One region of the Sorangium sp. So ce375 genome, then DNA from elsewhere that is predicted to be linked to it. Evidence: riboswitches for the same ligand, from Rfam matches in the RefSeq annotation. Region 1 holds a riboswitch; each other region holds the start of a gene.
What was found. Region 1 has a riboswitch for cobalamin ahead of WME90_RS05255 (TonB-dependent receptor domain-containing protein). Riboswitches for the same ligand answer to the same signal wherever they lie in the genome.
Positions count from the first base shown of each region.

Region 1 (10,345 bases):
GTTGACCCAGAACGTGGGATAGCCGAACCACCGGGCCCCCGCGGCGTCCCAGCCGGCGAACGCGACGAACACGATCTCCTCGCGCGTGAGGCCGAACGCGTCGAGCGCCATCCGGTACGCGCGAGGATCCGGCTTGTATGTCCTCGCCTGGTCCGTGCTGAGCACGTGCTCGAACAGGCCCCCCAGGCCGGAGCTCTCGATCGCGGCCCCGAGCATCCTCGGCGTGAAGTTCGACAGGAACGAGAGCCGGATCCCCGAGCCCCTCAGCGCCCCGAGCGCCGGCAGCACGTCAGGCCACGCCCGGAGATCGAGATACGCGTCGAGGAGCCGCGCCCGCTTCTCCTCCCCGAGATCGAGCGCCAGCGCGCGCTCGGCGAACAGCAGCGCGTCCGACGTCACCTGCCAGAAGTCGGCGTATTCACGGGCCGCGACCCGGAGCCACGTGTACTCGAATTGCCGGGCGCGCCACGCCTCGATCAGCAGCGCCCCCTTGCCCGGACAGAGCTCCTCCGCGAGCGCCGCGATCGGCCGCGGATCGAAGATCGGAAAGGCGTCGAAGGCGACCGCCCTGATCTTCGACCCCGCCGCCGGCCGCGGCGGCGCCGGGCCGCGCTGCGCGGCGCAGGAGGCGGCCCCGGTCGGGGCCGAGCCCAGGAAGCCCGCCGCGGCCGTCCCGGTCACGCGGTGGAGAAACTCACGACGATTCGTCAGCATGCCGGCCTCCATCAGATCATCCGACGCGAAACACGCGACTTGCGAGAGCGCGAGCGCGCGAGAGCGCGATTGATGCGGGAGAGCATGCGCGGTCCGCCGTTGCCCGGGGATCCGCCATCGACGTAGACTCGCCATGCACCTTTGCATGGCGCGGAGCGCTCCACGGCAGCAGCGCCCCGCGCCCCGGAGCCATGCTCGACTGGGACGATCTGCGCTACTTCCTCGCCGTCGCGCGGCACGGCAACCTCTCCGCCGCCGCGCGCGCGCTGAAGGTCACCCAGCCGACGGTGGGGCGGCGCGTCGCGGCGTTCGAGCGGCGGCTCGGGGCGAGGCTCTTCGAGCGCTCGCCGTCGGGGTTCGCGCTCTCCGCCGCAGGCGAGAGCGTGCTCGGGCACGCCGAGCGCATGGAGCAGGACGCGCTCGCCGCCGAGCGCGCCGCCGCCGGACGCGACGCGGGCCTGCGAGGCCACCTCCGCATCACCGCGTCCGAGTGGCTCGCCACGCGCGTCCTCGGGCCGCTGCTCGTCCCGTTCCTCGCGCGTCACCCCGCCATCTCCGTCGATCTCATCGCGGACGCGCGGTGGCTGAGCCTGCCGCGGCGGGAAGCGGACATCGCCCTTCGCCCCGCCGCGTTCGAGCACCAGGACGTCTTCCAGCGCGAGGTCGCGCGGATCGGGTTCGGCCTCTACGCGTCGGAGGCGTACCTCGCCGAGCACGGCCCGCCGGACTGGGGCCGGCAGTGCGAGGGCCACGCCCTCGTCACCATGAACGACGATCCGCCGGCGATCGCCGACCTGTCGTGGGTGCGCGCCGTCGCCGCGAAGGCCCGCGTCGCCGCCCGCACCAACGGCCGCGAGCCCCAGGCGACGATGGGGGCGGCCGGCGTCGGGCTCGTCTGCCTGCCCCGCTACCTGGGCGACGCGACCGCCGGCCTCCGCCTGCTCTCGCCGCCCTCGCCGCCGCCAGCGCGCAAGCTGTGGCTGGGGGTGCACCGCGATACGCGCGGGGTGCCGCGCGTGAAGGCGCTCGTCGCGTTCGTCGCCGACGCCCTCGGGCCGCTCCGGAGCGCCCTCGACCCCGGCGCGCGGCCGCGCGCGTCAGGCGACGGGCGCCCCCGCTACCGGCCTTGATCGAGCAGACACGCGCTGAGCTCCTCGTACTGAGGATCGCACGTCTGCGGCAGGAAATCGGTCGTGCACTCCGGATCACGCCCGCTCAGGCAATCGAAGAGCGACGCGATCGACGGCGCGAGGAACGAGCAGGGGATCTGGTCCACCGAGGCGATGGTCTCGCCGGCGCAGTCGAAGAAAGGAGCGGTCAGCGCGTTGCAGGGGCGCTGCTCGGAGAGCAGGTCGGCGCAGCGCGCGCGACACCGGAGCTCCGGGCACGTGACGCCGTCGAAGAGCGAGCAGAACTGATCACACGAGGCCCTCTGCTCGTCGCGCGAGGGCCCGCCGGAGCTCGACGACTGCGGCCCTCCGGTCGCGCCGGCGTCCCCGGTACTTTCGGAGCCCCCGGGGAGCCCGTCGACGACGACCGCCCCGCCGCAAGCGCTCGCCCCCGCGAGCGCGACGAACGAAGCCAGGAGAGCCGAACGCAGCGCCGTTCTCATCCGGGGATCCTATACCGCGGCGGGCAGGGCAGGGGCGCGCGTCGCACGTCCCGCGCGCCCCGCGCCGCTCACTCCACCGCCTGCGATTGCTCGATCGCGTCCTCGCGGCGCTCCCGGCGGTTGCACGCGAGCACCTTCTTGCGGACGCGCACCGCCTCGGGCGTGACCTCGACGAGCTCGTCGCCGTCGATCCACTCCATCGCCGTCTCGATCGTGAGGAGCCGCGGGCTGGCCAGGAGGACGTTCTCGTCCTTGCCGTGGTTGCGCACGTTCGACAGCTTCTTCTCCTTGATCACGTTGACGTCGGTGTCGTTCGGCCGGTTGTGCTCGCCGATGATCATCCCCTCGTAGACCTCGACGCCGGGGACGATGAAGAACATGCCGCGCGGCTGGAGGTGGTGCAGCGCGTACGGGGTCGCCACGCCGACGCGATCGGCGACGATGGCGCCGGTCGGGCGGCGCATCATCGGGCCGCCCCAGGGCGCCCAGCCGTCGAACATCGTGTTGAGCAGGCCCGTCCCGCGCGTCGCCGTCAGGAACTCGCCGCGGAAGCCGATGAGCCCGCGCGACGGCACCCGGAACTCGAGGCGGGCGCGGCCGAAGCCGGGGTTCGTCATCTTCACCATCCGGCCGCGCCTGCTGCTGAGGCGCTCGGTCACGATGCCGACGTAGGTGTCCGGCACGTCCACGACGACGAGCTCGAGCGGCTCCATCACCTCGCCGTCGATCTCGCGCGTCACCACCTCGGGGTTCGAGAGCTGCATCTCGTACCCCTCGCGCCGCATCGTCTCGACAAGGATGGCGAGCTGGAGCTCGCCGCGGCCGAGCACCACGAACGTGTCGGGCACATCGGTCGGCTCCACCCGGATCGCGAGGTTCTTCATCGCCTCGCGCTCGAGCCGCTCCTTCAGATGACGGCTCGTCAGGAACTTCGACTGCTTGCACTTGCCGGCGAAGGTCGACGTGTTCACGCCGATCTTCATCTTGATCGTGGGCTCCTCGACCACGATGCGCGGCAGCGCCTCGGGGTGTGCCGGATCCGTGATCGTGTCGCCGATCGTGACCGCGTCGAGCCCGGCGATCGCGATCACCTCGCCCGCGACGGCGCTCTCGACCGCGACGCGCTTCAGCCCCTCGTAGGCGTAGAGCATCTTCACGTAGCCGCGCGACTGGCCGCCCTCGGCGAGGAGCGCGACGTCGGCGCCGGACCGGGCGGTGCCGCGGACCACGCGGCCGACCGCGAGCCGGCCCACGTACTCGTCGTGCGTCGTGTTGCAGACGATGACCTGGAGCGGACCGTCGGGGTCGCCGGAGGGGCCGGGGACCCGATCGAGGATGGTCTCGAAGAGCGGCTCGAGGTCCTTCGCCTCGTGCTCGAGCTCGCGCTTCGCCTGGCCGAACTTCGCGATCGCGTAGAGCGTCGAGAAGTCCATCTGCGCGTCGCTCGCCTCGAGGTCGCAGAAGAGGTCGAACACCTCGGAGAGCACCTCGTGGGCGCGCGCGTCGCTCCGGTCGATCTTGTTGATGACCACGATGACCGGGAAGCCGCGCTGGAGGCACTTCGAGAGCACGAAGCGCGTCTGCGGCAGCGGGCCCTCGGCGGCGTCGACGAGGAGCAGCGCCCCGTCGGCCATCATGAGCGTGCGCTCGACCTCGCCGCCGAAGTCGGAGTGGCCGGGCGTGTCGACGATGTTGATCTTGACCCCGCGGTACCGGATGCTCGTGTTCTTCGCGAGGATCGTGATGCCGCGCTCCCGCTCGAGGTCGTTCGAGTCCATGACCCGCTCGGCCACGACCTCGTTCTCTCGGAAGGCGCCCGACTGGCGGAGCATGTGGTCGACGAGTGTCGTCTTCCCGTGGTCGACGTGGGCGACGATGGCGATATTGCGGAGATCGTTACGGGGCATATACGGCGGCGGCCGTGTAGCACGCGACTCACGGAGGAGCGAGCCCATCCTACTAGAGCCCGAACGTTCGGCCTGCACCGCAGCCGCGCGGGGAGGCGCTCGGTGCCGCCGCACGAAGAGGGCGCGCTCGGTGGAGGGCGCGAGGCGCGTGCAGGTGCGGCGCTCGGGTGGAGAGCGCGAGGCGTGCGCGTGGCGCGGGCGAGCGCGTGGCGCGGGCGAGCGCGGGCGTAGGGAGCGCGCGGCGCGCCGAGCGGGCGTAGGGAGCGCGGGGAGCGCGCGGCGTGCCGAGCGGGCGAGGTGAGCGGTGGCGATTGACAGCCGGAAGCGCACCGCAATAGGGTGCGCGCCGTGCTGGTGCCCGGGCGCTCGCCTGGGCTGAAGAGGGAACCCGGTGAAATTCCGGGGCTGCCCCGCAGCGGTAAGCGAGAACGACCTCCACTACAAGCACTGGCCCTCCGAGGGCCGGGAAGCGGTGGACAGTAGGGAGCCGGCAACGCCGGAGCGCTCGCAAGCCCGAAGACCTGCCAGCGCCCGGCGACGGGAGACATCCGGCGCCGGTTCGACCTGGGAGCCTCGAGGGAGGCGGTGAGGTCCGAGCCGGTGCAGCTCTGTCTCCTCTGCGCACGTCCCGGATACCGAACCGCCCCCGCGTCGCCTTCCGGTCGCCCGCGGGGGCGAGAGGTCGGTCCAGCGCACCGTGCGATGGCCAGCCATTTCGTCCTCGCGGAGCTCGACGCGAGCGGCCCGAAGCCGCTCCGCGCGATTGCGGCGAAGGAGGACACGAATGCTGCGCGAGACGGTCACGACGAGCCGAGGGCACCGCCAACCATTTCATCTGCTTGCCGCGCTCTCCATGGTGCTGGCGGTCGCGCGGCCCGCGCACGCCGAGGGAGACACCCCCGAGGCTCCCTCGGCCGCGCCGGAGGCCGCCGCTGCAGCGCCCACCGGTGAGGGCGCGCCGCGCGTCGCCGCAGCGACGGAGGGCAGCGCGGGCGCGCCCGCAGCGACGGAGGGCAGCGCGGGCGCGCCCGCAGCGACGGAGGGCAGCGCTGTCGCCGCGCCGGAGGGCAGCGCGGTCAGCGCCGCAGCGCCGGAGGGCAGCGCGGGCGCGCCGGCGGACGGCGGCGCGATCGACGTCACGATCCAGGCGGAGAAGCCGGGCAGCGAGGCCGCGTCGCGCGTCTCCGTCGGACGCCGGGAGCTCGAGCTCAGGCCGAGGCTCCGGCCGGGCGACATCCTCGAGTCGGTCCCCGGGCTCTTCGCCGTGCAGCACGCCGGCGGCGGCAAGGCGAACCAGTACTTCCTCCGCGGATTCGACGCGGATCACGGGACCGACGTCGCCTTCTTCGTCGACGGCGTGCCCGTCAACATGGTCAGCCACGGCCACGGTCACGGCTTCACCGATCTCTATTTCATGATCCCGGAGATCGTGACAGGGCTCGACGGCTACAAGGGGCCTTATTACGCGAGCATCGGCGATTTCGGCACGGCGGGCGCCGTCAACCTGCGCTTCGCCGAGAAGCTCGAGGAGAGCTACGCGCAGGTCAGCCTGGGGCAGTACGGCATCCAGCGCGGCCTCGTGATCGCGTCGCCGGATCTCGGCGACACGTGGCGCGCGGTGGCCGCGGCCGAGATCTACCGGAACGACGGGCCGTTCCTGAGCCCGGAGCGGCTCAAGCGCTTCAACGTGTACCTGCGGGCGACGCACGACATCGGCGACACGGGGAAGGTCCAGATGACATGGATGTCGTACGGATCGACCTGGCACGGCTCCGGTCAGATCCCTGCGCGCGCCGTGTGCGGCGAGGGCGAGCAGGGCGGCCTGAACCCGCCGCCCTCCGCGTTCGGACAGCCGTGCATCGACCATTTCGGCGCCGTGGATCCGACCGAGGGCGGGGCGACCGCGCGGCACATGGCGTCTGTCGCCTACTCGACGGCGTGGCGGGACACCGACCTGAGCGCGATGGCCTACCTCGTCCGCTATCGATTCACGCTGTACTCGAACTTCACGTTCTTCAGCGAGGATCCCGTCCACGGCGATGGGATCGAGCAGAACGACGACCGCACCGTCGGGGGCGCCGATCTCCGGTTCCGCAAGCAGTACGAGATCGGCGGGGCGAGGTTCACGACCTCGCTCGGCGCGCAGATCCGCGCGGACGCCGTCGACAAGTCCCTCCACCACGACGAGGCGCGCGAGCGGATCGAGGAGAAGAGCAGGACCCACGTCGACGAGAGCCAGATCGGCGTCTATGTCGAGCAGGACGCCCGGCTCCGGCGCTGGCTCCGCGTCGTGCTCGGGGCGCGCGGGCAGTGGATCGACGTCAACGTCGATGACCCGGGCGAGGACCTCGCGGCGACGGGGAACAAGGCGAGCGGCGCCCGGGGGCAGATGCAGCTGCTCCCGAAGGTCTCGGCGATCGTGTCGCCCGTCGAGGGGCTCGATCTCTTCGCCCACTTCGGGCGGGGCTTCCACTCGAACGACGCGCAGGGCGCGGTGCTGGGCGGGGGGGCGGCGACGCTGATCACGCCCGCGACGGGCTACGAGGTCGGCGCGCGGGTCGCGCCCTTGCGCGGCCTGTCGCTGAACGCGGCCGGGTTCCTGCTCGACCTGGACTCGGAGCTGGTCTGGAGCGGCGACGCGGGCGAGACCGAGGCGTCGGGGCAGACGCGGCGCTACGGGATCGAGATCGGCGGGCGCTACCGGATCGGGAGCTGGCTCTTCGCGGACGTCGACGCGACCTTCACCCGCGCGCGCTTCCGCGAGAACGCCGGCAACGCGAGCGCGGTCGCCCTCGCGCCGACCCGGACGCTGACCGCAGGCGTCGGCGTGCGCCCGACGTTCGGCGCGTTCACGCCGTTCGCGGCGCTGCGCGTCAAGGCGATCGGCGCGCGGCCCGCGACCGAGGACGAGTCGCTCACGGCGGAGGGGTTCACCGTCGTCGACGCCAATGCCGGTCTGCGGTGGAAGAACGTCGAGGCGGCGGTGGACGTCCAGAACCTCTTCAACACGACGTGGCGCGAGGTCCAGTTCGCGAGCGAGTCGCGGCTGCCGTACGAGCCGGCCGCGGTCACCGGGATCCACTACTCGCCGGGGTGGCCGTTCACGGCGATCGGGCGGGCGACGCTGTACTGGGAGTAGACGGCAAGGCCGGGCTGGAGACCGCGGGGAAGACGCGCGACCGCGGCGTGCGCGACCGAGCGGAGAGACGTCGTTCGCGGTGTGGCAGGAGGCAGGCTCGCGACCCGCGGCGTGCGCGTGTATTGTTCGCGCAGCCATGCCGACGCCCCGCGACGTCTTGCTGCAGCTCTCCCGGGCTGACCTCGCTGCCCTGGCCGACCGCTTCGGGGTGGACCTGCTCGACCGGCGGAAGAAGGCGGCGATCATCGACGCGATGCTCTCGGCGCCGGGGCTGCAGCTCCACGAGCTGCTGCGCGCTTTGCGCATAGATGAGCTAAAAGAGCTATGCCGCGCGCTCGGTCTCGACGCTCGCGCGCGCGACAAGGCCATGCTCGTCGAGCGCCTGCTCGAGGATCGCTCGTCTGAGAGCGCGGCGCGCGGTGCCGCGGGGACAGGGGAGGCTACAGGCGTCAGGCTCGGCCCGGAGAGCGGAGCTCGTGAAGATCGGGTGACGAAAGAGCGCATTGTGAGCTGCCTCCTCGAGGCTGTGAAGCTTCTTCGTCACACGCCGGGGCCGAGCGGTCAGCATCGGACGACCATCGCCGTCCTTCTCCTTCTGAAACGTCTGAACGATGCGGAGCCCTCCGTATACGACATTTCCGTGCCGGCTCGGGCGCGATGGGCACAGATCGATGCGATCGACCCGATGCTTGTCGATCATGCGCTGAACCTGGCCTGTGAGGCGCTCGAGAAGCACAACGCCGCCCTCGATGGCCTGCTCTCCTCGGTTGATTTCACAGACGAGCGACGCTTCGGGGGCGTCGCAGAGCGCGCTCCTCTCATGTACGCGCTCGTCCGTATCTTCTCGGAGCTGCCGCTCCGTGACGAGGATCTGGCCACTCCTGATACCCTAGGGATCGCCTTCATGCTGTTTCTCGAGGAGATGGCCATCCGAGAAGGCAAGCGCGGCGGTGAGTCCCACCCCACGATCGCGGTCGCCGAACTGATGGCGGAGCTTCTCGAGCCCTCCGAGGGGATGCGTATCCATGATCCGGCGTGCGGCTCCGGCACCTTGCTGGTTGCGTGCGCGACATACGTCAAGCGTCATGGCGGAGACAGACGCGGCATCTATCTCGATGGTCAGGAGAAGAGCGTCGAGGCCTGGACGCTCGCCAGGATCAACATGCTCTTGAACGGCCTGCCGGGCGCGCGGATTGAAAAGGGCGACACGCTCCGCGACCCGCGCTGCACGATGAACGGCCATCTCGTGCTCTACGATCGCGCCCTCTGCACTCCACCGTTCGGTCTCACATGGTGGGGGCTTGAGGCGGCGGAGCGCGATCCCCATGGTCGTTTTCGATACGGCGTGCCTCCCAGGAACCGCAGTGAATTTGCGTTCTTGCAGCACATGTTCACCACTCTCCGCCGCTCCGGTCGGATGGCGATGCTGGCACCTGAAGGCGTGCTGTTTCGCGGAGGAATCGAAGGGGAAATCCGCAAGAGAATGCTTCAGGACGATCTGTTCGACGCCGTTATCGGGCTCCCGGCCAACCTGCTCCCAGCGACGAGGAGTCCCGCCGCGCTCCTTGTACTGAGCCGCGACAGGCCGGTGTCGAGGAAGCGAAAGGTGCTCTTCATCGATGCGTCACGAGGGTTCCAGGAGGAGCGCAGGCGGAACCGGCTCGGCCCCGAGGACGTGACGAAGATCGCGACGACCTTCCGCTCGGCCACCGATGTCCCCGGGTATGCGCGCCTCGTCGACGTTGACGAGATTGCGACGAACGGGTTCAGCCTGGCAGTCCGTCGGTACGTGGATAGCGGCGCACCGCCGATCGACGAAGCCCCCGCGCAGACGTGGCGGCGCGTCGAGCTCAAGAACTACCGGAGTATCGCTGAGGCGAGCATCGAGCTCGCCCCCTTCACGGTGCTCGTCGGTCCGAACGGCAGCGGCAAGTCCAATTTCGCCGATGCGATCGTGTTCGCGCGCGACGTCGCGACGGACGCCGCGACCGCGATCGAGAGGCGCGGGGGCGTCACCGGCATCATGCGCTGGCGACCGGAGGAGGACGAGCGGACCGAGGTGGTCGTCGATATCCGCGCCGCGACGTCGCGCTCGGCGCTGGAGACGGATTACCTGCGTCATCGGTTCACGATCCGCGCGAAGGCCGACGGAGGGTGGGCGTTCCGTAGCGAGACCATCGAACTCTTCGCCCGAGGCGCCCCGATGCTCTGGATCGAGCGGACACCCGAGGGGCTGGAGCTGGAGGTGGAGACCGAGCCGGGACGGCGTGTGGTCCCGAGCGGGAGCGCTCCCAGGCTCAGTGAGACCGCGAGCGCCATGGTGTTCGCGCGCCAGCTGGCCGACGTCGCCGGGGTCGCAGCGCTGCGGAGCGTCACGCGGATCCGGCTCAACGCCGAGGTGATGCGCCAGCCGCAGGTTGCATCGGAGACCACACGCCTGGACGAATCGGGGGGTAATATTGCCGTTGCGCTCCGGAGCCTCGGCGCCGACGGGCAGGCGCGCGTCCTCGCCGCCATACAGCGGATCGTCCCGGGGCTCGTGCGGATCGCCGTGGAGGCGTTCGATCGATTCCTGCTCCTCAAGTTCGAGCAGCGCCAGCCCGGAGGACACGTGGCGCGGTTCTCGGCGAGCGAGATGTCGGAGGGCGCCCTGCGTGCGCTCGGTATCCTGGTTGCGGCCCAGCAGATGACCGCAGATGAGCTCTTGATCATCGAGGAGCCCGAGGTCGCGATCCACGTCGGAGCCGCCCAGCTACTCTTCGACGTGCTCAAGGAAGCGTCGACCAGGGGTTCCCTGCTGATCACCACGCACAGCGCCGATCTGCTAGATGCGGCGCGCGAGGAGGAGATCCTGGTGTGCTCGTACCGTGACGGCGTGACGCAGCTAGGTCCGCTGTCGTCGGCGCAGCGCGAGGTCGTTCGACAAGGCCTATTCTCCGTCGCCGAGCTGATGCGCTCCGAGCCGTTGCGGAT
Region 1 is NZ_CP150335.1:1,362,141-1,372,485, forward strand. It holds gene WME90_RS05235 (haloacid dehalogenase type II) at 1-714, opposite strand, end outside; gene WME90_RS05240 (LysR family transcriptional regulator) at 906-1,844, shown strand; gene WME90_RS05245 (hypothetical protein) at 1,832-2,326, opposite strand; gene typA (translational GTPase TypA) at 2,395-4,281, opposite strand; cobalamin riboswitch at 4,569-4,776, shown strand; gene WME90_RS05255 (TonB-dependent receptor domain-containing protein) at 5,018-7,372, shown strand; gene WME90_RS05260 (N-6 DNA methylase) at 7,509-10,345, shown strand, end outside.

Region 2 (10,345 bases), 4.1 Mb from region 1:
TCGGAGCTCGACGGGACCACCCTGTCTCCCTCCTTCGTGTCGAGCGGCGCGGCGAAGCCGGGGCTCAGCCTCGCGCTGTCCGGCGACGTGGACGTCCCGGGGGCTGCGCCGGCGTCCGGCCGCGTCGTCCTGCTCGATCGGTTCGGCACGAACGTGATCACCTGGATGGATCTCGAGACCGCCGAGGTCCTCGCGCAGCTCCCGGTCGGGCAGGGGTTCGAGTCGAACCCTCAGGACTACATCGAGGTGGGCGCGGACCGCGCGCTCGTGTCGCGCTACGGGAGCAATCCGAGCCCGGGTGCGGAGCCGTTCGACGAGGGCGGCGATCTCCTGATCGTCGACATGAAGGACTACTCGATCGCGGGGCGCATCGCCCTGCCGGAGGAAGAAGAGGGGCTCCTGCCGCGCCCGTCGGGGATGGCGCGCGTCGGCGACGACGTGGTCGTGGCGCTCGGCCGGCTCGCCGCGGACCTCTCGACCGTGGGTGAAGGGCGCCTCGTGGGCGTCTCGCCGAAGGAGAGCGCCGTCGCGTGGACGGTCGACCTCCAGGGGCTCTACGGCTGCGGCCGTGTCGCCGTGTCGCCCTCGGGAGAGCGGCTGGCCGTCGCCTGCTCGAGCCGCTTCAACGCTGAAACGATGGAGTACGATCCGGCGACGAGCGATATCGTGATCTTCGACGCGCGCACGTCGCCGCCGGAGGAGCTCAAGCGGCTCGGCGTGGGCACGGCGCTCGGCGCCGCGGTCCAGCCCTCGCTCGACTTCGCCTCCGAGGACGTCCTCCTCGCGACGGCCTTCGCGGGCGGCGCGGCCGCCGGGGACCGCGCCTTCTCCGTGAGCATCGCCACGGGCGAGGTCACGCCGCTCGCCGAGGCGACCCAATCGTACGCCTTCGGCGGCGTGCATTGCTCGCCCGGCTGCGGCGACGTGTGCCTGCTGAGCGACGCGGAGAAGAACAAGCTTCGGCGCTGGAAGGTGACCGCGAACGGCGCGCTCGAGCCGCTGGAGGACGCGACCGTCGACACCGAGATCGGGCTCCCGCCGCGAGGGATCGGCGGGCTCTGATCGGCCCCTGCGGGCGGTACGTCGATCGACGTCAGAACGAGGCGTCGAGCACGACCTCCCCGGAGACGCCGACCTGATACGCGGAGACGCGGCGCTCGAAGAAGTTCGTGACCTCCTGGACGTCCTGCAGATCCATGAAGGAGAACGGGTTCTTCGCCCCGTAGCGCCTCTGCATGCCGAGCGTGGCGAGCCGCTGGTCGGCGCAGAACTCGAGGTAGCGGCGCACGTCGCGCGCCGACATGCCCGCCACGCCGGCGCCGAGGAGATCCTCGGCGAACCGGGCCTCGCAGGCGATCGCCTCATCCATCATGTCGAGGATCGACCGCGAGAGGCCTGCGTCGAAGAGCTCGGGCTCCTCGCGCCGCACCGTGTTCACGACCTCGAAGGCGAAGCGCATGTGCGCGCTCTCGTCGCGGAAGACCCAGCTCGTCCCGGCGGCGAGCCCATGGAGCAGGCCGCGCGAGCGCAGGAAGTACACGTACGCGAACGCGCCGAAGAAGAAGAGCCCCTCGACGCAGGCGGCGAAGCAGATGAGGTTCAGGAGGAACCGCCGCCGCTCGGCGCGCGAGTCCAGCCGCCCGAGCGATTCGATGGAATCGAGCCACTTCATGCAGAAATCGGCCTTCTGCCGGATCGAGGGGATGTTCTCGACGGCCGCGAAGGCGCGGTGACGGTCCTCCGGATCGGGGATGTACGTGTCGAGGAGCGTCAGATAGAACTGGACGTGGAGCGCCTCTTCGTAGAGCTGCCGAGACAGGTACATCCGCGCCTCCGGGGCGTTGATGTGCCTGTACAGGTTGAGCACCAGGTTGTTCGCCACGATGGAGTCTCCCGTGGCGAAGAACGCGACGAGGCGCTGCACGAGGTGCCGCTCGGCGTCCGTCATCCTCCGCAGGTCGCCCACGTCCGTGGAGAAGTCGACCTCCTCCACGGTCCACGTGTTCTTGATGGCGGCGCGGTACATCTCGAAGAAGGCCGGATAGGCCATCGGGCGCAGCGTGAGGCACTGGCCCGGATCCAGGAGGCGCGCGGGGCGGCTGACGCGGCTCACTGGCAAGCCTCGCACGCTTCGGGGTTCTCGAGCGCGCAGGCAACGTCCGCGGCCGCCTTCGCCGGCGGCGCGGTCACCCAGCCGCCCTGGCGGCGCGGCCCGGCGTCGCCCTCGGGCGCGCGGTCGGGCGCCGCCTCCACCGTGGCCTTGGCGATGCGCGTCGCGGGGCGCGATCGCAGGTAATAGGTCGTCTTGAGCCCCTTCTTCCACGCGTGGAAGTACATGCTCGAGAGCTGACCGATGGTGGGGTTCTCGACGAAGAGGTTCAGCGACTGGCTCTGATCGATGAAGGCGCCGCGATCCGCGGCCATGTCGATGAGCGAGCGCATCGGGATCTCCCACGCCGTCCGGTACACGGCGCGCAGCTCCTCCGGCAGCTCGTCCATGCCCTGGACCGAGCCCTCCGCGAGCTTGAGCCGGGCGCGCGCCGCGTCGTTCCAGGCGCCGAGCCGCTTGAGCTCCACGACCAGGTAGCGGTTCATCTGCAGGAAGTCCCCCGAGAGCGTCTCGCGCTTGAAGAGGTTGGACACCTGCGGCTCGATGCACTCGTAGCAGCCAGCGATCGACGCGATGGTGGCCGTCGGCGCGATGGCGACGAGCAGCGAGTTCCTGAGCCCCTCGGCCTGGACGCGCGCGCGGAGCGCGTCCCAGCGCGCCGTGTCCTCCGGGACGGCGTCCCACGCGTCGAACTGGAGCTCTCCGCGCGCGGCGCGCGTCTCGTCGAACGCCGGGTGTCGCCCCTTCTCCGCCGCGAGGTCCGCGGAGGTCGAGAGCGCGTGATAATATACCTCTTCCGAGATCCGCCTGGAGAGGTCCCGCGCGGCCGGGGCGTCGAAGGGCAGGCGCATCTGGAAGAACACGTCTTGCAGGCCCATGAGCCCGAGCCCGACAGGCCGCCAGCGGAGGTTCGATCGCCTCGTCGAGGCGATGGGGTAGTAGTTGAGGTCGATGACGCGATCGAGCTGCCGGACCGCGGTCTGCACCGTGCGCGCGAGCTTCTCGAAGTCGAAGCCGACCACGCAGCCTTCCCGCGCGATCGTGTGGCGAGCGAGGTTGATCGAGCCCAGGTTGCAGACGGCCGCCTCCTCGTTCGAGGTCACCTCCAGGATCTCGGTGCAGAGGTTCGAGAGGTGGACGACCCGTCCCGGCAGCGCCGTCTGGTTGCAGGCGCGGTTCGACTTGTCCTTGAACGTCATCCAGCCGTTGCCCGTCTGCGCGAGCGTGCGCATCATCCGCGCGTAGAGCTCGCGGGCCTTCATCGTCTTCTTCGCGATGCCCGCCTGCTCGGCCTCGACGTAGCGACGATCGAACTCCTCGCCGTAGAGATCGGGGAGATCGCGCACGTCCTTCGGGTCGAACAGGCTCCATTCGCCGTCGGCCTCGACCCGCCTCATGAAGAGGTCCGGGACCCAGCTCGCGAGGTTCAGGTTGTGCGTGCGCGCGGCCTCGTCGCCGGTGTTGTCGCGCAGCGAGAGGAACTCCTCGACGTCGGCGTGCCACGGCTCGAGGTAGACGCAGCAGGCGCCCTTGCGCTTGCCGCCCTGGTTCACGGCCGCCACGGACGCGTCGAGCGTCTTGAGCCACGGCACGATCCCGCTGGAGTGCCCGTTCGTGCTCTCGATGAGCGAGCCGCGCGACCGCACCCGGTGGTAGGCGAGCCCGATGCCGCCCGAGAACTTCGAGAGCATCGCGACGTCGGTGTAGCGCTGGTAGATGGTCTCGAGGTGATCCTCCGGCGAGTCGAGCAGAAAGCAGCTCGAGAGCTGCTCGTGGCTCGTCCCGGCGTTGAACATCGTGGGTGAGCTCGGCAGGTAGTCGAGCGACGAGAAGAGCCGGTAGAGCTCGATGGCCTGCGCCGCCGTCTCGGACAGCGCGCACGCGATGCGCAGAAAGAACTGCTGCGGCGTCTCGATGACGAGGCGCGCCTCGGGGTGCTTGAGGAGATAGCGGTCGTAGAGGGTCCGCAGGCCGAAGTACTCGAGCTCGTGGTCGCGCCCCGGTTCGATGGCGTCGTTCAGCTTGCGGGCGTTCTGCGCCACGAAGGCGTGGAGCCGATCGTTGATGAGGCCCAGCCGCCGACCCACGGCGATGGACTGCGAGAAGGCGTGGATCTCCTGATTGCGGACCTCCTTGTCGATGGTCGTGGCGAGCAGGCGCGCCGCGAGCTTCGCGTACTGGGGCTCATCCGCGATGAGCGACGCCGCGGTCTGGATCGAGAGCTGATCGAGCTCGCGCGTCGTCGCGCCGTCGTAGAGGCCGCTGATGGTCTTCGTCGCGACGCGGAGCGCGTCCACGTCGGACAGGCCGGCGCAAGAGCGGCTCACGGCCCGGACGATCTTGTTGACATCGACAGGCTCGCTCGCCCCGCTCCGCTTCTTCACCCGCATCGTCGTGTGCGGGAGCGTCTCCTCCGCGCCGGCGCTCCTCAGGGCGGGCGCGTGGAGCGCGCGCAGCGGCGCCGCGCCGTTGCTCTTCACCAACGGTTCGTTCAGCATGGCATCCTCCTCGTGCTCGTTCCGAGCGGTCCCGGACCGCTCGCGTCCATGCCGCGAGAGCGAAGAGGCCAGCCGATGCGCACGCGTGCGCCAGGCTCGTTGGAGGAGCCCTCGGACCGACCGCTCGCCCCCGCGGGCGAAAGGAAGACAACGCGGGAGGGGGTCGGAACCGGGACAAGCGCGAGAGTCTGCGCCAGCTCGGACCTACCCGCCTCCCTCGAGGCTTCCAGGTCAAACCCGCGCGGGATGTCTCCCCGACGCAGGATGTTGGCAGGTCTTCGGACTTGCGAGCGCTCCGGCTCTCGCCGGCTTCCTACGGTCCACCGCTTCCCAGCCCGAGGGCCAGTGCGCGTCGTGGAGATCGTTCTCGCTTACCGCTGCGGGGCAGCCCCGGATTCACACCGGGTTCCCTTTTGAGCCCCGGGCCGAGCCCGAGGCACCAACATGGGGCACTACATATGGTGGTGCGGTGAGCCGGTCAAGCGAGATGTTGTGGGGGAGCTCGTTGGCGTGGTCGCGTGGTCGCGTCGTCAAACGCTGGCGGTGCGCTCCGCGGCGGGCCACAACCCGGGTGTATGCCGCTCAGCGAAGCGCGCTCGGCCGATCCGCTCGACGACCTCGTCGCGCTCCTGCGCGGCAGGCGGATCGTGGCGCTGACGGGCGCGGGGTGCAGCACCGAGTCCGGCATTCCGGACTATCGAGGGCCCGAGACGCGGCGCCGCGCGCGGAACCCGATCCAGGGGCGGGAGTTCTCCCGCTCGGCCGAGATCCGGCAGCGCTACTGGGCGCGCGCCGTGATCGGCTGGGAGCGGTTCTCCAGGGCCGAGCCCAACCCTGCCCACCGCGCCCTCGCGCGGCTCGAGCACGGCGGGCCGCTCGATGGCCTCATCACGCAGAACGTCGACGGCCTGCACCAGGCCGCGGGCAGCCGCCGCGTCATCGAGCTGCACGGGACGCTCTCGGAGGTCGCCTGCCTCGAGTGCGGCGCGATGGAGCCGCGCGCGGCCGTCCAGGAGCGGCTCCTCGCGCAGAACCCCGGCTGGCTGCGCCTCGCGGCCGACCTCGCCCCCGACGGCGACGCCGATCTGCCCGCCGAGCACGTGGCCGGCTTCCGGGCGCCGCCGTGCCTCCGCTGCGAGGGGCTGCTCAAGCCGCGCGTCGTCTTCTTCGGCGAGAACGTGGCGCGGCCGATCGTCGACGCGGCGTTCGCGCTCGTGGACGCGGCGGACGCGCTCCTCGTCGTCGGCTCCTCGCTGGCGGTCTTCTCGGGCTACCGCTTCGTGCTGCGCGCCGCGCAGCGAGGCATCCCGATCGCGATGATCAACCTCGGCGCCGCGCGCGGCGAGGAGCTCGGCGCGCTGAAGATCGATGCCCTGGCGGGCGAGGTGCTGCCGCGCCTCGCCGACGCGCTCGGCGCCGCGCCCCGGTGAGGCGCCGCGCGGGCCGCGCTGGGCGTCACCCGCGCCGGTACATGACGTCGGAGCGGAGCACGTACTTGCTCCCCCGCGTCACCGGGGCGCCGCGGTGGAGCCGGCGGTGCTCGAACAGGAGCGCCATCCCGCGCCGGGGGGCGATGCTCTGGCCGCCCCAGAAATCGGTCGTGCCGCCCTCGAAGCCGTCGTTCAGGTAGATCATCGCGGTGAACAGGCTCCGCTCGCCGTCGGATCGCACGAACGACCCGTCGCCGTGCCAGTTGAAATATTCGCCCTCGGTGTACCGGTAGTAGCGGAAGCGCTCGTTCAGCCCGACGGCGCGGTGGAGGCCGAAGCTCGGCGGCGTCCACCGCGCGAGCCGCTCCCAGAGGCGCGCGGCGAGGTCCGCATCGTCGATGATGACGCGGCCGTTGTTGCGCACCTCGAGGTGGACGATCTCGGTGCCTCCGATCGGCGCCTGCTCGAAGCCTCGCGCCTCGGCGAGCTCGATGAAGCCTTCGCACTCGTCGGGCGACAGGACGTTCGTCACCGTGAAGATGCGGAGATCGTCGGTGTAGGCGGTGCGCTGGGCGGGTCGTTCGGCGTGCATCGTGCTCATGCCGGGAGCGTGTGTCCTGGCGGACCGGATCCGGAAGGGCGCGACCGGGCAGGACCGGGCAGGACCGGGCGGCGCGGTGGACACGAGAGCGCGGCATCGCCGATGATCGAGCGCTCGCACCGATGGCACGGGTCTCCAGGGCGGGCCGCGGCGTGGAGCCCGCGGTCCGCTTCAACCACACGCTCCTCCAGCGGGCGCGGCTCGAGCTCGACCTGACGCAGGAGCAGGTCGCCGCGTCGATCGGCGTCGACGTGCGCACCTACCGCCGTTACGAGTCGGGCGACGTCAACGATCCGCGGCTCGGCTTCTCGGTCCGGAGCCCGTCCCGGCGGCGCATCCTCGAGAGGATCGGCGCCGAGCTCGGCCTCGCCGAGGCGGAGCTGCTCGTCGTCGAGGCCGGGGTGGCGCCGGTGGATCCCACCGCTGAGGAAGCGGGTGCAGCGAGCCAGGGCGTGGAGGCGCCCGCCGGGGTCGAGAGGGCGCCTGCCGGGCCGGCGGAGGCGATCGCGGCGGCTGACAGGGCGCCTGCGCGGGCGGCGGAGGCGCTCGCGATGGCTGACAGGGCGCCTGCCGTGGCCGAGAGGACGCTTGGCGGGCCGGCAGCGGAGGCGACGGCCGGCGCGCCCATGGCGTCGCAGGGAGCCATCCCGGGCTGGCGCCCGCTGCACGCGCACACGCTCCAGCGAGCGCGGCACTTCGTCGGGCGCGTGGAGATCCTCGATCGGCTCGCCGCGTGGGCCGACGTATCACCGCCGTGCCCCCGGGTGATCGCGCTCCTCGGCGTGGGCGGGGCGGGCAAGACCGCGATCGCCGAGCGCTTCCTCCAGGGGCTCGGCGACGCCCCGCGGCCCGGCGGGGTGCTCGTCTGGAGCTTCTACGACGACCCCAGGACCGAGGCGTTCCTCGACCAGGCGGCGGCCTACTTCGCGCTGGGCGCGGGCGCCTCGGGCCCGGCGGCGCCGCGGCCGCCGGCGGCGCCCGGAGAGCAGCTCGCGCGGCTGAAAGAGGCGCTGGGGCAGGGGCCGCCGCACCTGATCGTGCTCGACGGGATCGAGACCGTGCAGGCCGAGGGGGGCGCCGGGCGCGCGCACGGCGAGCTCCACGACGCGCTCCTCCGGCGGCTGCTCTGCGCGATCGCCGCGGGGCTCGGCGGCGCGCGGGCGCTCGTCACATCGCGCTTCGAGCTCGCCGATCTGTCCGCCTGGGCCGAGGGCGGGCTCGCGACGATCCGGCCGGGGTCGCTCTGCGAGGGCGACGCCGCGTCGCTCCTGCGCCGCTGGGGCATCCGCGGTGACGACGGCGCCCTCGGCGCGCTCTTCGAGACGACGGGCGGCCACGCGCTCTCGGTCGCCGTCCTGGGCTCCTACGTGGGCGCGTTCCTCGGCGGCGACGCGCGCCGGCTCACCGCGGCGCACGCGGCGCACCTCGCCGAGGCCGAGCAGGACGACGTCCTCGCCCGCCGCCTGAGCTCGGTGCTCTCGGCCTACGCGCGCGCGTTGCCGCCGGGCGAGCGGGATCTGCTCGCGCGCCTCTCGGTGTTCCCTGGCGGCGCCGGCGAGGAGGCGCTGCTCCAGCTGATCCGGGCCGGCGGCGAGATCGCGGGCGCCATGGCGGGGTGGGGCGCCGCGGAGCTCGCCCGCGGGCTCGCGCGGCTCGAGCGGCTGGGGCTCGTGTTCGCGGCGCGCCCGGACGAGCGCTGCTACTCGACGCACCCCTTCGTGCGGCAGCACTTCAAGTCGCTGCTCGGGGTCTCGCCGGAGCGCGTCCACGCCGCGGGGAACGCCGCGCCGCCGCCGCGCCTCGACGAGGCGCCGCGCCGGGCGCCGCAGGAGGGCCGGGCGGTCGACGCGTACGAGGCCATCCTCACCGAGCTGCTCGGCGCGGGGCGGGCGCGCGAGGCGTACGAGATCTACGCGCTCGGCCTCGGGGGCTTCGCGCACCTCGGGCTCAAGCTCGGCGACATGGCCCGCGGCGCCCGCATCCTGCGCGCGTTCGCCGGCGGCGACGACCCCCGGGGCATGCCGGCCTCGCTGCCCGCGCGGGTACGCGCGTCCCTGGCCTACGACGCGGGGCTCTACGCGGGCGCGCTCGGCGACCTCGCGTTCGCCTGCGCCTGTTACGAGGCGCACAACGAGCTCGCCGGGGCGCTCGCCGACCCGGCGATGCTCGCGACCGGCCTGCGCACGCTCGCGTACACGGAGCGGCTTCGGGGCGGCCTGACCGGCGCGCGCGGCCTGCTCGAGCGGTCGGCGGCGATCGCGGAGCGCGCCGCGGATCGCGCCCACGCGGCGCGCGCGCAGGCGCTCCTGGGCGCAGTGCTGCACGATCTCGGCGAGGTCGACGCGGCGGGCGAGCGCTTCGCGATCCTGCGGCGGCTGGGCGACGCGCCGGTGGCGCGCCGTGCGCTCTGGGAGGCGGAGCACGACCTCGCGCTCGGGCGCCACGACGAGGCGCGCGAGGCCACGGAGCGGAACCTCGCCGAGTGCAGGCGGCGGGGCTGGGAGGGGCACGTCGCTCACGGCCACACGCTGCTCGGCCTCGCGCTGCTGGAGGGCGGCGGCGGCGTCGCGTCGGCCGAGGCGCACCTCGTCGAGGCGCGCCGCTGGGCCTCCGCGACGGGCGAGGTGGAGGTCGCGCTGCGGTGCCACGAGCTCGCGGCGCGGATCGCGCTCGCGGCCGGCCGGCTCGACGACGGCGCGCGGGAGGCGCTCTCGGGGCTGCACGCCGCGGAGGTGTGCGGGTTCGGCCCGTTCCGCGCGCGGCTCGCGATCGTCGCCGCGCGGTGCGCGCTGGCCCGCGGCGCGGGGGACGCGGCGTCCGCGGCGGCGCTCGCCGACGCGGCGGTGGCGTGGGCGGGTGAGGACGCGTGGGCGCGGGCGGACGCGCTGCACTGGGCGGGCGTGGCGCGCGCGGCGACGGCGCGCGGCGAGGAGCGCGCGCGAGGGCGGGAGCTGCTCGCCGAGGCGGCGGCGCTGCGGGAGCGCCTGCGCCACCCTGGGGCCGGAGCGTCGCGGGAGGCGCTCGCGCGGCTAGTAGGTTGATGAGGGCCCGGCGCGCGCGCCGGCGAACGGAACGGCGAGGGCGGACACTCCGCTGTTCACCGTCGGGATCGTGCCGGCGAGGGGGATTTCTGGGCTCCGCCTTACCAGCGCGGGATAACGTGGCGTCCAGTGAGCCGCGGGGTGTCCGCGAGCGGCCGCGTAGTTGTGCTGTCTCCCTTGCTCGGAGCGACAATGTTCCACCGACCTTCCAGACTGACGATCTCTTTCGTACTCGCCCTCTCCATTGCGCTGGGGGCATCGGGCTCCGCGAGCGCCGCGCCGGTGATCATCGCCGGAGATCCGGTAGCGCCGCTCCCCGCCGAGCCAGGCACCGGCCTGTGCGGCGCGCAGCGGTTATCGACGGACCCGGAGGGCGACTTCTACGCCCCGTTGGCCGGTGCCGCGGAGTTCATCGAGAAGATGACCACGTTCTTCGATGCGGGGCAGGAAGAGCTCGTGAGCTCCGTGGTGCGCACACCGCTCGATTTATCGAACAACTACGAAGCTGGGAGCGAGTGGCGCTTCGGCGATTTCCTTGATGCTGTCGACGGGTGCCCGACAGGAGGGTGCGCCTTCAATGCGAACGAACCCGACGTGTCGTTCGGCATGCGCTTGCGCGGCTACCTGGCCGTGCCGCCCGAGAACGTCGACAAGCCGGTCCACTT
Region 2 is NZ_CP150335.1:5,416,466-5,426,810, reverse strand. It holds gene WME90_RS20140 (hypothetical protein) at 1-1,062, shown strand, start outside; gene WME90_RS20135 (ribonucleotide-diphosphate reductase subunit beta) at 1,094-2,050, opposite strand; gene WME90_RS20130 (ribonucleoside-diphosphate reductase subunit alpha) at 2,110-4,608, opposite strand; cobalamin riboswitch at 4,861-5,067, opposite strand; gene WME90_RS20125 (NAD-dependent protein deacetylase) at 5,184-6,038, shown strand; gene WME90_RS20120 (prolyl hydroxylase family protein) at 6,064-6,639, opposite strand; gene WME90_RS20115 (helix-turn-helix domain-containing protein) at 6,762-9,680, shown strand; gene traA (outer membrane exchange protein TraA family protein) at 9,873-10,345, shown strand, end outside.
Region 2: another riboswitch for cobalamin. It lies ahead of WME90_RS20130 (ribonucleoside-diphosphate reductase subunit alpha); the one in region 1 lies ahead of WME90_RS05255 (TonB-dependent receptor domain-containing protein).

Region 3 (10,345 bases), 1.0 Mb from region 1:
TCCCCTGCTGCTCGGAGAGGGCGCGCAGCGTCTCGCACAGGGCGAGCTCGCCCTCCGGGTCGAGCCCCGCGGTCGGCTCGTCGAGCAGCAGCACCCGCGGCCGCATCGCCAGCATCCCGGCGATGCACGCGCGCTTGCGCTCGCCGAAGCTCAGCGCCTCGATGGCCCGATCGGCCAGGTGCGCGATCTGCACGGCGGCGAGCGCCGCCTCGGCGCGGCGCCGCGCCTCGGGCGCGGGCAGGCCGAGGTTCCTCGGGCCGAACAGGACGTCGTCGAGGAGCGTCGCGCCGAGCAGCTGGTCGTCCGGGTCCTGGAGCACGAGCGCGGCGCCCGCGGCCACCGCGTCCGACGGCGAGCCCACGCGGCGGCCCGCGATCTCGACGCCGCCGCCGGGCGCCGGGAGGAGCCCGACGAGCGTCCGGAGCAGCGCTGTCTTGCCGGCGCCGTTTCCGCCGAGCACCGCCACGGACTCGCCCTCGGCGACGTCGAGGCGCACGTCGCGCAGCACGGGCTCGCCGCCGCGGTAGCCGAGCAGGGGGGCGCGCAGCGCGATCGCGATCATACCGCCCGTCCCGCGGCGACGCTGAGGCCGAGGCCCGCGAGGGCGGCGGCGGCGAACGCCAGGTTCGCGGCGGGCGCGCTCGTCCTCCGGTCGGCGACGGGCAGCTTCCCCTTGTAGCCGCGGAGCTGCATCGCGATGGCGGCGCCCTCGGAGCGCTCCAGCGTCCGGAGCGCCACGACGCCCGCGACGGCGCCGGCCGAGCGCGCGGCGGCGCCGGGCCGGGCGAACCCGCCGCGGAGCGCGGCGGCGCACCACGCGCTGTCGACGGCGCGCTGGAGCACGCCGGCGAAGCGCCGCGTCAGCGCGAGCAGCTCGACGAGGGCCGCGGGGACGCCGAGCCCGGCGAGCGCCGCGTCGATCTCGGCCGGCGCCGCGGCGCCGGCGAGCCACCGGAGCACCGCGGCCGCCGCGAGGACGCGCGCGCCGAGGGCCACGGCGCGGTGGGCCCCCTCGGACGTGATCGCGCCGACCGGGAACGGCGCGCCGGGGAAGAGCGGCGCCCCCGGCGTGAGCGCCAGCGCGAGCGCCGCCGCGACCGCTCCGATCCACGCGGCGGGCGCGGCGGCGCGGACGACGGCGCGCGCCGGCGTGCCCTGGAGGCGGAGGGCCGCGCACGCGAGGACGAGCAGCGCGGCCGGCGTGACGGGCGAGCGCGCGCCCGCGGCGACGCAGCACGCCGCCACGGCGGCCCCGAGCCGGAGGCGGGCGTCCACGTCGCGGAGCCGCGCGGGGGGATCAGTCCGCACGGAGGCCTTCGCCGCCGGCCTTGCCCGCGGGCGCGCCGGCGCGCTCGACGAAGAGCACGCGCGAGAAATAGCCGAGGGTGAACCCGGCGATGAGCCCCGCCCAGAGGAACGCGAAGAGCAGGAGGTCGCCCTCCAGGCCCGCGAACAGCGGCCCCGTGTCGTGGCGCCCCGCGTCCTCGGCGACGCGGCGGACCACGGCCTCGTCGACGCCGTCCCAGGACGCGTTGCGGCAGGCGGTGAGCCAGAGGGAAGCGGCGAGGGGGAGCGCGGCGGCGAGCCAGAGCGCCCCCTCGCGCGCGCGCCGCGCGAGCAGCGCTGACATCGGGCGCTGTCCGGGCCGCCGCATCACGACGCCTCCGCGGCGAGCGGGACGACCTGGAGCCGGTCCAGGATGTCGGGCCGCCGTGAGCGCAGGAAGGCGAGCGCCCCCGCGGTCATGACGCCCTCGAGCAGGCCGAGCGGCAGCTGGGTGGGGACGAAGGCGAGGGCGACGCCCGTGAACATGGACGTCACCGACCCCTCGCCCGAGAGCCCCAGCGCGAGCGCGAGCGCCGTTGTGGCGTACGTGGCCCAGTCCGACGTCACGCCCGCCAGGAACCCTGCGACCCAGAGGTTCGCGCCGCAGCGACGCGCGAGGTGGAAGACGAAGTATCCGCTGAATGCGCCCGCGATGCCCATCGACGCGACGTCGGCGCCGAGCGTGGTGAGGCCGCCGTGCGCGAGGAAGAGGGCCTGGATAAGGAGCGCCACCAAGGTGACGAGGACGGTCATCCAGGGGCCGATGAGCACCGCCGCGAGCCCGGTGCCGCACGGGTGGGAGCAGGTCCCCGCGGTCGGCACCGGCACGGGCATGCACGAGATCGCGAAGACGGCGGCGGCGACGAGGCCGACGAACGGCTTATAGAAGGCGTCCCGCTGGGTGCGGCGCCGGAGCAGGTGGAGGGCGATCGCCACGAAGGGCAGGGCGAGCGCGTTCCAGACCGCGCACCAGCCGAGCGGCAGGACGCCTTCCGCGAGGTGCATCGCGGCCGCGGGCCGGGGCGCAAGGAGCGTCCCCAAGGACACGGCGGCGATCGACACAATGCGGCCGTGAAGACCGATTTCGGCGCTCCGGGTGAAGTCCGCACCCGAACGCCACGAAGACGTGCGCAAGCTGCACCTCGTGGGTGGCTCGGGTAGGTCTCCCGGCTCATGGGTTCAGGGAGCTGTTCGAGCTCCCAGCGCTGCGCGTCCACCTTCCCAGGCCTCTTCCAATGAGGCCCAGTGGTCTTCGGAGGCAGCTCCCCACTCACGGTGGCGGTACCGCGCCGGTTTCGCACCGGCTTCCCTTTTATGCCCCGGAGGGCACCCGAGGGATGGATTGTCAGGCCGGTCTCGGTAATCCCGTTTCGCGCCCGGCGTCAAGGACGTCCTGCGGTGGTCGCGGAGGATGTGCTCGCCTGGCGCTGCATGTGGCATGTCGTATCAGGCGGCCTCACCATCGAGCGCGCGCTCGATCCGCGCGTCCTGGTGACGCGAGCGCTGGCGGCCACGTGAACCCGCGATGAAGGCCGGGCGAACCCGGGCGCGTGAGCTTCCGCCTCGTGCGGCTCAACCCGCCGCGGTCGGTCGCGAGCCCCCTCGTCCGCGACGTCGGTGCGGCAGCCGTGTCTGCGCCGCTGCCCACCCGGCCTCGGGGCGCTGAACGCGCACCGGGGCCACCGCTGCGGAGGCGGGCCGCACGCCTATTGGAGCGCCCCCGTCGAGCAGACAGAGGCGCGACGGCGAGCGATCTCGGCCTGTCCTGCGGTGATCGAGGCCGAGAAATTGCCCCAGACGCACCAGATCTCGATTCGTCGAGCACGCGTCTCGATTTTATGTCCCCCTAAGATAAAACCAGTTTACTTTGTCGCTGCGCGGGCGCCGCTGCCTCTCTCGGGCTGCGTCGCACGGGGGGATCTCGTAGGCAGGAACACGGGCACCGCTGCGCTTCTGCCCCAGCGTGCTTTGTTCGTCCTGGCTCTTTACTCGGGAGCAGGTGCTACGTGCACGGGCTCGCCGCGCCCTGGCGTCTGTTATTGAAGAGGCGGGGGATTTCTTGTTCTCTCGTCTCAGGATGCGAAAAGAACGCTGCGCCGGGGGCTGTCTCCGGTGGAGGGGTATGCCCGGCCCGAACGTGAATTCGCGCAGATCAGGGGTGTGTGGGTCGCGCAGTCGGTTGGCTACCTTCGCGCCGGGATCGGGCTGCTCGCTCGGCGTGCAGGCGTTGCACTTTGTTATCGACAACGTGCCTGCGGATGCCACAATCTGACTACCGCATGCGCACCGGCGCGGTCCCCCCAGCGCGGCGCGCATGCGGTCCTTCTTAGCACCGTGGCGGACGTTCAAGACTCCGGCGCGGTTTCATGCCGCGGTCATTCTGGGCCCCCCTCCAGCGTGACGCGCGGTATTTTTTTGTCTTCTGGCGCGCAGTTCGAGCTTTCCGAGCCTTCACTTACCCGTGAACGTGGCTTGCGATTTCGCCAGGAACGCTTTCATTCCGAGCTGTTGATCTTCGCTGCCGAAGAGCGCGGCGAAGGCCTGGGCTTCCAGCTCGTTGGCGGCGGCGAGGTCGAGGCTCTCGCCGCGCAGGAGCACGCGCTTGGCGGCGGCGACGGCGAGCGGGCCGCGCGAGGCGATCTTGAGGGCGGTCTCGCGGGCGCGCGCGAGGAGCTCGGCCGCCGGGAACACCGCGTTGACGAGCCCGAACGACAGTGCTTGCTCGGCGGTGATCATATCTCCTGAATAGACGAGCTCGCGTGCGCGCCCCGGCCCGACCCGCCGCAGCAGCCGCTGGGTCCCGCCGAAGCCCGGGATGACGCCCAGGTTCACCTCGGGCTGGCCGAATTTTGCGCCTTCCGCGGCATAGATGAAGTCGCAGGCGAGGGCGAGCTCGCAGCCGCCGCCCAGCGCGAAGCCGTTGACGGCGGCGATTACGGGGAAGGGGGCAGTCTCGATGAGCTCGGCGAGGCGGTGGCCCGCGTCGGCGAACCGCTTCGCGGCGGTGCTGTTCATCGTCGCCATCTCCGCGATATCGGCGCCGGCGACGAACGCCTTGCCCGCGCCGGTCAGCACCGCTGCGCGGACCTCGTTGCCCTCGCCGGGCGCGAGGAGATCGCGGAAGGCCGCGGTGAGCTCCCCGAGGACGGTGGGGTTCAGGGCGTTGAGTTTGTCGGGCCGCTGGATGGTCACGGTGGCGACGTGACCCGCGCGCTCGACGGCGACGAACTGGAGCGTACCGCGAGCAGGGGCCCCCGGCTGCTGTTCTTGAGCGGTCATGGACCGTCGTTAGCAGCGCGCCGCGCCGGGGGGAAGCGCCTGCCGTGCGCCCGGGAGGGCGTCATTCCGTATCCGCTCGATCCCGCTGTGCTGAGGCCATTGCCGAGCCGACGAGCGAGCGATTTCCAGAGGACGTCGTGCGGCTGTTCCGGGACATCGCCCGTCACTCGATGATCCGAACTCATCGCTTGGGTGCGGGTGCGCGCCATGTGACGTCCCTGCCGCGAGCCCGCGTGCGATCGTGGGGAGTCGGGCAGATGGGCCGTCCCTGGAGCCGCCCAACGACCTTCGCATCGCGCGGATAACGCCGCCGCTCCGCCCCTCCTCCCCCCGTTGGAGAGAGCCCGGGAGGGAGGGGGCGCCTCGCGGGGGGCCGGCGGGGGAGGGCCCCACGAACCCGAGCGCCGGCCCGCTCCGTGCGACGCCTTCCCGGACCGACCCACCCTCACCCACGGCAATGGCCTCACAAAAGGCGCGAGTTCGTGGGAGGGCCCCCCGCCGGCCCCCCCGCGAGGCGCCTCCTCCCTCCCGGGCTCCGTCGCAGCGCCTACACCGCCCGCCCGCTTCTCTGCCCCTTCTCGTCGTACACGTAGAACCCCCGCCCGCTCTTCTTCCCGTACCACCCCGCCGCCACCAGGTTCCGCAGCAACGTGGGCGCCCGGTACTTCGAGTCCCCGAACTCCCGGTGCAGCACCTCCGCGATCGACAGCACCGTATCCAGCCCGATCAGGTCCGCGAGCTCGAGCGGCCCCATCGGGTGGTTCAGCCCCAGCCGCGCCCCTGCGTCGATGTCCTCCGGCGTGGACAGCCCCTCCTGGAGCGCGAAGCACGCCTCGTTGAGGAACGGGATCAGCATCCGGTTCACGATGAACCCCGGCTGGTCCTTCGAGGTGATCACCGTCTTGCCGAGCCCCACCGAGAGCGCCCGGACGGCCTCGTAGGTCGCGTCCGACGTCTGCACCCCACGGACGAGCTCGACAAGCTTCATCAGCGGCACCGGGTTCATGAAGTGCATCCCGATGACCAGCTCAGGCCGGCCGGTCACCGCCGCGAGCCGCGTGATCGAGATCGACGACGTGTTCGACGCCAGGATCGCGCCCTTCGGGAGCGCCGCGTCGGCGAGCTTGAAGATCCCGCTCTTCACGTCGAAGCTCTCGGTGACCGCCTCCACGGCCAGGTCGACCCCCGAAAGGCCGGCGATGCCGTCGGCCACCGCGACGCGGCCGAGGAGCGCCTCCCGCGCCTCCGCGGCCATCTTGCCCTTCTCCACCTGCTTCGCGAGGATGGCGGCGATCTGGGCCTTGCCCGACTCCGCCAGCGCCCTCGAGACGTCGCACAGGACCACCTCGAGGCCCGCGGCCGCGGCGACCTGGGCGATGCCTCGCCCCATCTGGCCCGCGCCGATCACCCCGAAGCGCTTGATCGTCGTAGCTTCCATGGCCGCGGTTGATAGCCGAAGCCGAGAGCGCGGTGAACCGCCCTCGCCCGCGGCCCGACGACCCGCCCGCTCGGACGTCCCCGCGCCACAGGAGCAGAAGCGCGCGAAAGCTCTGCCCGACCTTCCAGGCCCGCGGGGGCGAGGAACCTTGAAACCGTATCGTCCGCCCGGCTATCTTCGCCCGGCCGTGAACGGACCGGACCGAATTCGCGAGGTCCGCGGAGATACGATGAGCGTTGAGACGATTCGGATGGCCCTCGGGCGCCTGCAGGATGAGCCCGAAAACGAGGCAGCCTGGAACGAGCTCGCGGAGGCCGTGACCGCTCCGAACAACGGCGCGGGCCCCGGGGACGTCGAGCGCTTGCTCGGCGCAGCGCGAGCGCGGCACGAGCAGCGGAAGGAATGGCAGGCCGTGGCCCGCCTCCTCGAGCTGGAGATCGCCCTCGCCGCAGGCAGCGCCGTCGAGCCCGCGATGCAGGCGGAGCTCGCCCGCGTCTACCACGAGGAGCTCATCGACGTCGATCGCGCGGCGGCCGCGTACAAGCGGCTGCTCGAGCTGCGGCCCGACGACGACGCCGCGGCCGAGGCGATCGAGACCGACGCCTCGAAGCGCGAGCGGTGGCGCGACCTCGTGGACCGGTACGTGGCCGAGGCCGAGGGCGCGACCGACGGCGCCTTCAAGAGCGCGCTCTACACGAGCGCGGCCGACATCGGCTATCGGTACGGCCGCGCCGAGCTCGGCGGCAAGGTGGCGGAGCTCATCGAGCTCGCGCTCCAGCTCGACCCGAAGAACCGCCGCGCGGCCAACCTCGCGGAGATCGCCTTCGCGGCCGCGGGGGACTGGGACGCCGTCGTCCGCGTCCAGTCGCTCGTCAAGGGCGAGGCCCAGCTCAAGGAGGACCGCATCACGGCGGCCGTCCGCGCGGCGCGCACCATCAAGGCCCGCCTGAGCGACCCGGCCCGCGCTGTCGCGGCGTACGAGGAGCTGCTCGACCTCTCGCCCGGCCAGCCCGAGGCGCTCTCGTTCCTGACCGAGGCCTACTCCGCCGCGGGCGACTGGGATCGCCTCGTCGCCCTCTACGAGGACCAGCTCCGCAGCGGCGGCGTGAAGCCGGGCGAGGAGCTCGGCATGCTCGTGCAGATCGCCATGGTCCACTGGCGCATGCGCGGCCAGCCCCAGGCGGCGGAGCCCTATTTCGACCGCGTGCGGCGCGCCGACCCGGCGCACGCCGGGATGCTCAACTTCTACCGCGAGGTCCTCGAGCAGCGCGGCGACAAGCCGCGGCTCACGACGATCCTCACGGACGCGCAGCGCGCCGTCCCCGACGGCCCCGAGAAGCGCGCCATCGCCACCGAGCTCGCGCGGCTCGCCGAGTCGCAGGAGAACGCCGCCAAGGCGATCGAGCAGTACAAGTCCGTGCTCCGGACCGATCCGGAGAACCGCCAGGCGCGCGACGCCCTGAAGCGCCTCTACCTGCAGACCGAGGGGTACAACGCCCTCGTCGAGCTCCACCGGCAGGACCTGGAGCGCACGCCCGCCGACGACGTCGCCGGCAGGGTCGCGGTGCTCCGCGAGATCGCCGGGATCTACCGCGACCGCGCCAAGAACGACGCGGCCCTCGTCACGGTCCTCACCCAGATCGTCCAGCTCGACGACAAGGACGTCGACGCCGTGCGCGAGCTGACCCGCATCTACGAGTCGCTCGGGCGCTGGCGCGATCTGCTCTCGTACCAGCAGCGCCTCGCCGAGCTGACCGAGAGCCCCGCCGAGAAGGCGGGGCTCTACCGCGCGGTCGCGCGGCGCTGGTTCGACCAGTTCTCGAACGTGCAGAACGCCATCGCGGCGTACGAGGCGCTGCTCACGGTCGAGCCGATCGACGAGGAGGCGCAGCAGAAGCTCCGCGAGCTGTACCTGAAGCGGCGCGCCTGGCCGCAGCTCTACTCGCTCTACGAGCGCAAGCTCGAGGGCGCCGAGGGCGCCGCGAAGATCGAGCTCCTCGGCGAGATGGCCAAGCTCGCCGCCGAGCGGCTCGACCGCGGCGCGGACGCGATCGCGCTGCAGAAGAAGATCCTCGAGCTCGACCCGAGCGCCCCCGGGGTGCTCGACGCGCTCGAGAAGCAGGCCGAGCGCGAGAAGGATTTCGCCACGGTCGCCGAGGTGCTCGAGCGCCGCGTCGACCTCGCCGCCGACGACGCGGCGCGGCTCGTCTCCCTGCAGAAGCTCGGCGCCGTGTACGCCGAGCGCCTCAAGGATCCGGCCCAGGCGGCGCGGACGTGGCGGCGGGTGCTCACGCTCTCGCCGGGGCACGCGCGCGCGCTCCGCGTCCTGCGCGACGCGTACTTCGCCGCGGGCGACTGGGACGGGCTCGAGGAGCTCTACGCCTCGCAGAACGACTGGGAGGGCCTCGTCGACTTCCTCTCGGGGGCGGCGGACAAGGCGACCGACCCGGCCACGAAGCTCGACATCTCCTTCCGCGCGGCCCGCATCTTCGAGGAGCAGCTCAAGGCGCCCGAGCGCGCGGCGCGCTCGTACGAGCGCGTGCTCAGCGTCTCGCCGAAGGACGCGCGCGCCGCGGCGGCGCTCGTGCCGATCTACGAGGAGGAGGAGAAGTGGGCCCGGCTGCCGGCGCTCTACGAGATCCTGCTCGACGCGACCGACGACGCCGAGGCGCAGGTCGGCATGCTGCGCAAGCTGGCCGCGGTGACGGGCGGCCCGCTCTCGGACAAGCCGAGCGCGCTCGGCTACGCGCGCCGCGCCTACGAGCTGAAGCCCGATGACGAGGGGCTCGAGCTGCTCGAGGCCTGGTCGCGGGCGGCCGGCTCGTGGGGGCCGTTCGTCGAGGCGGTCGAGGGCCGGCTCCGGACGGCCGAGGACCTCGCGACCGACGTGCAGCGCACGCTGCGGCTGAAGCTCGCCGAGGTGTACGCGCGCGAGATGGGCAAGCTCGACGAGGCGGTGACGGTCTACCGCGGCCTCGTCGAGGACGACCCGTCCGACGAGGGCACGGTGCGGGCGCTCGACGCGCTCCTCCGCGCGAACGAGCGGCAGGCCGACCTCAGGTGGCTGTTCGAGCTCAGGGCGAGCCAGGTCGGCGGCGAGGATCGCGCCGAGATCCTCGAGGAGTGGGCGACGCTCGAGGAGGAGGTCTTCGGCGACCCGGCGAAGGCGATCGAGCTCCTGCGCAAGGTGATCGCGCTGACGCCCGGGCGCATCAACGCGCTGCGGGTGCTCTCGCGCCTCCTGAACGCCGCGGGCGAGTACGAGGCGGCGGCCGAGATCGTGGCCACGCACCGCGACGTCAGCGAGGGTGAGGAGAAGGCGCGCCGCGAGATCGAGCTCGCGACGCTCTACCTGGACCGGCTGGATCGGCCGGCGGACGCGTTCGAGGCGGCGGTGCGCGCGCTCGATCTGTCGGCGCACGACCCGGACGCGATCGCGGTCCTCTCGCGGCTCGTCGAGCGCCCGGAGACGCGCGTGCGCGCGGCCAGGGTGCTCGCCGTCGAGTACGCGGAGACGGGCAACCACCGGCGCGAGGCCATGGCGCTGCGGGTGATCCTCGAGGCGGAGCGGGATCCGGCGCGGCGGCGGGAGCTCTACCTCACGCTCGCGAGCGTCGAGGAGACGAAGCTCCACGCGGCCGGGACGGCGTTCGACGCCCTGCTCCGGGCGCTGCACGAGTTCTCGGACGACATCGAGCTCTGGGACCGCGCCGCCGAGCTGTCGCGGCGCGCCGGCCGCCCGACCGACCTGGCGGAGGCGTACCGCGTCCACCTCGTCGCGGGCCGCACCGAGGGCGACAAGGTGCTCGGCAGCTCCGTGGAGGTCGAGCTCTGCGAGCGCGCGGCGAGCCTCCACGACGAGCAGCTCGGCGACCCGGAGGGCGCGAAGCCGTACCTGGAGCGGGTGCTGAGCCTCGATCCGAACAACCACCGCGCCTTCGAGCGGCTGAAGCAGATCCTGACGGCGGCCGAGCGGTGGGGCGAGCTCGAGGAGCTCTACGACCGCGCCGCGAAGGGCACGACCGACCAGAGCGAGCGCATCGAGCTGCTCAACGAGGTGGCGCTCATCGCCGAGGAGATCATCGGCGATGCCGCCAAGGCGATCGGCTACTACGAGCGCATCCTCGAGCTCGATCCGTTCTACACGGCGGCGCTCGACTCGCTGGAGAAGCTCTACGAGCGCGAGGGCCGCTTCCGCGACCTCGCGGCGCTCCTCGAGCAGCGCCTGAAGACGGCGACCGAGGCCGAGAGCGTCGAGATCAAGCTGTCGCTCGGCAGCATCTACCTCGATCGGCTGCACGA
Region 3 is NZ_CP150335.1:316,353-326,697, forward strand. It holds gene WME90_RS01215 (energy-coupling factor ABC transporter ATP-binding protein) at 1-562, opposite strand, end outside; gene WME90_RS01220 (CbiQ family ECF transporter T component) at 559-1,308, opposite strand; gene WME90_RS01225 (hypothetical protein) at 1,298-1,630, opposite strand; gene WME90_RS01230 (energy-coupling factor ABC transporter permease) at 1,654-2,367, opposite strand; cobalamin riboswitch at 2,466-2,675, opposite strand; gene WME90_RS01235 (enoyl-CoA hydratase/isomerase family protein) at 3,778-4,605, opposite strand; gene WME90_RS01240 (3-hydroxyacyl-CoA dehydrogenase family protein) at 5,153-6,043, opposite strand; gene WME90_RS01245 (tetratricopeptide repeat protein) at 6,273-10,345, shown strand, end outside.
Region 3: another riboswitch for cobalamin. It lies ahead of WME90_RS01230 (energy-coupling factor ABC transporter permease); the one in region 1 lies ahead of WME90_RS05255 (TonB-dependent receptor domain-containing protein).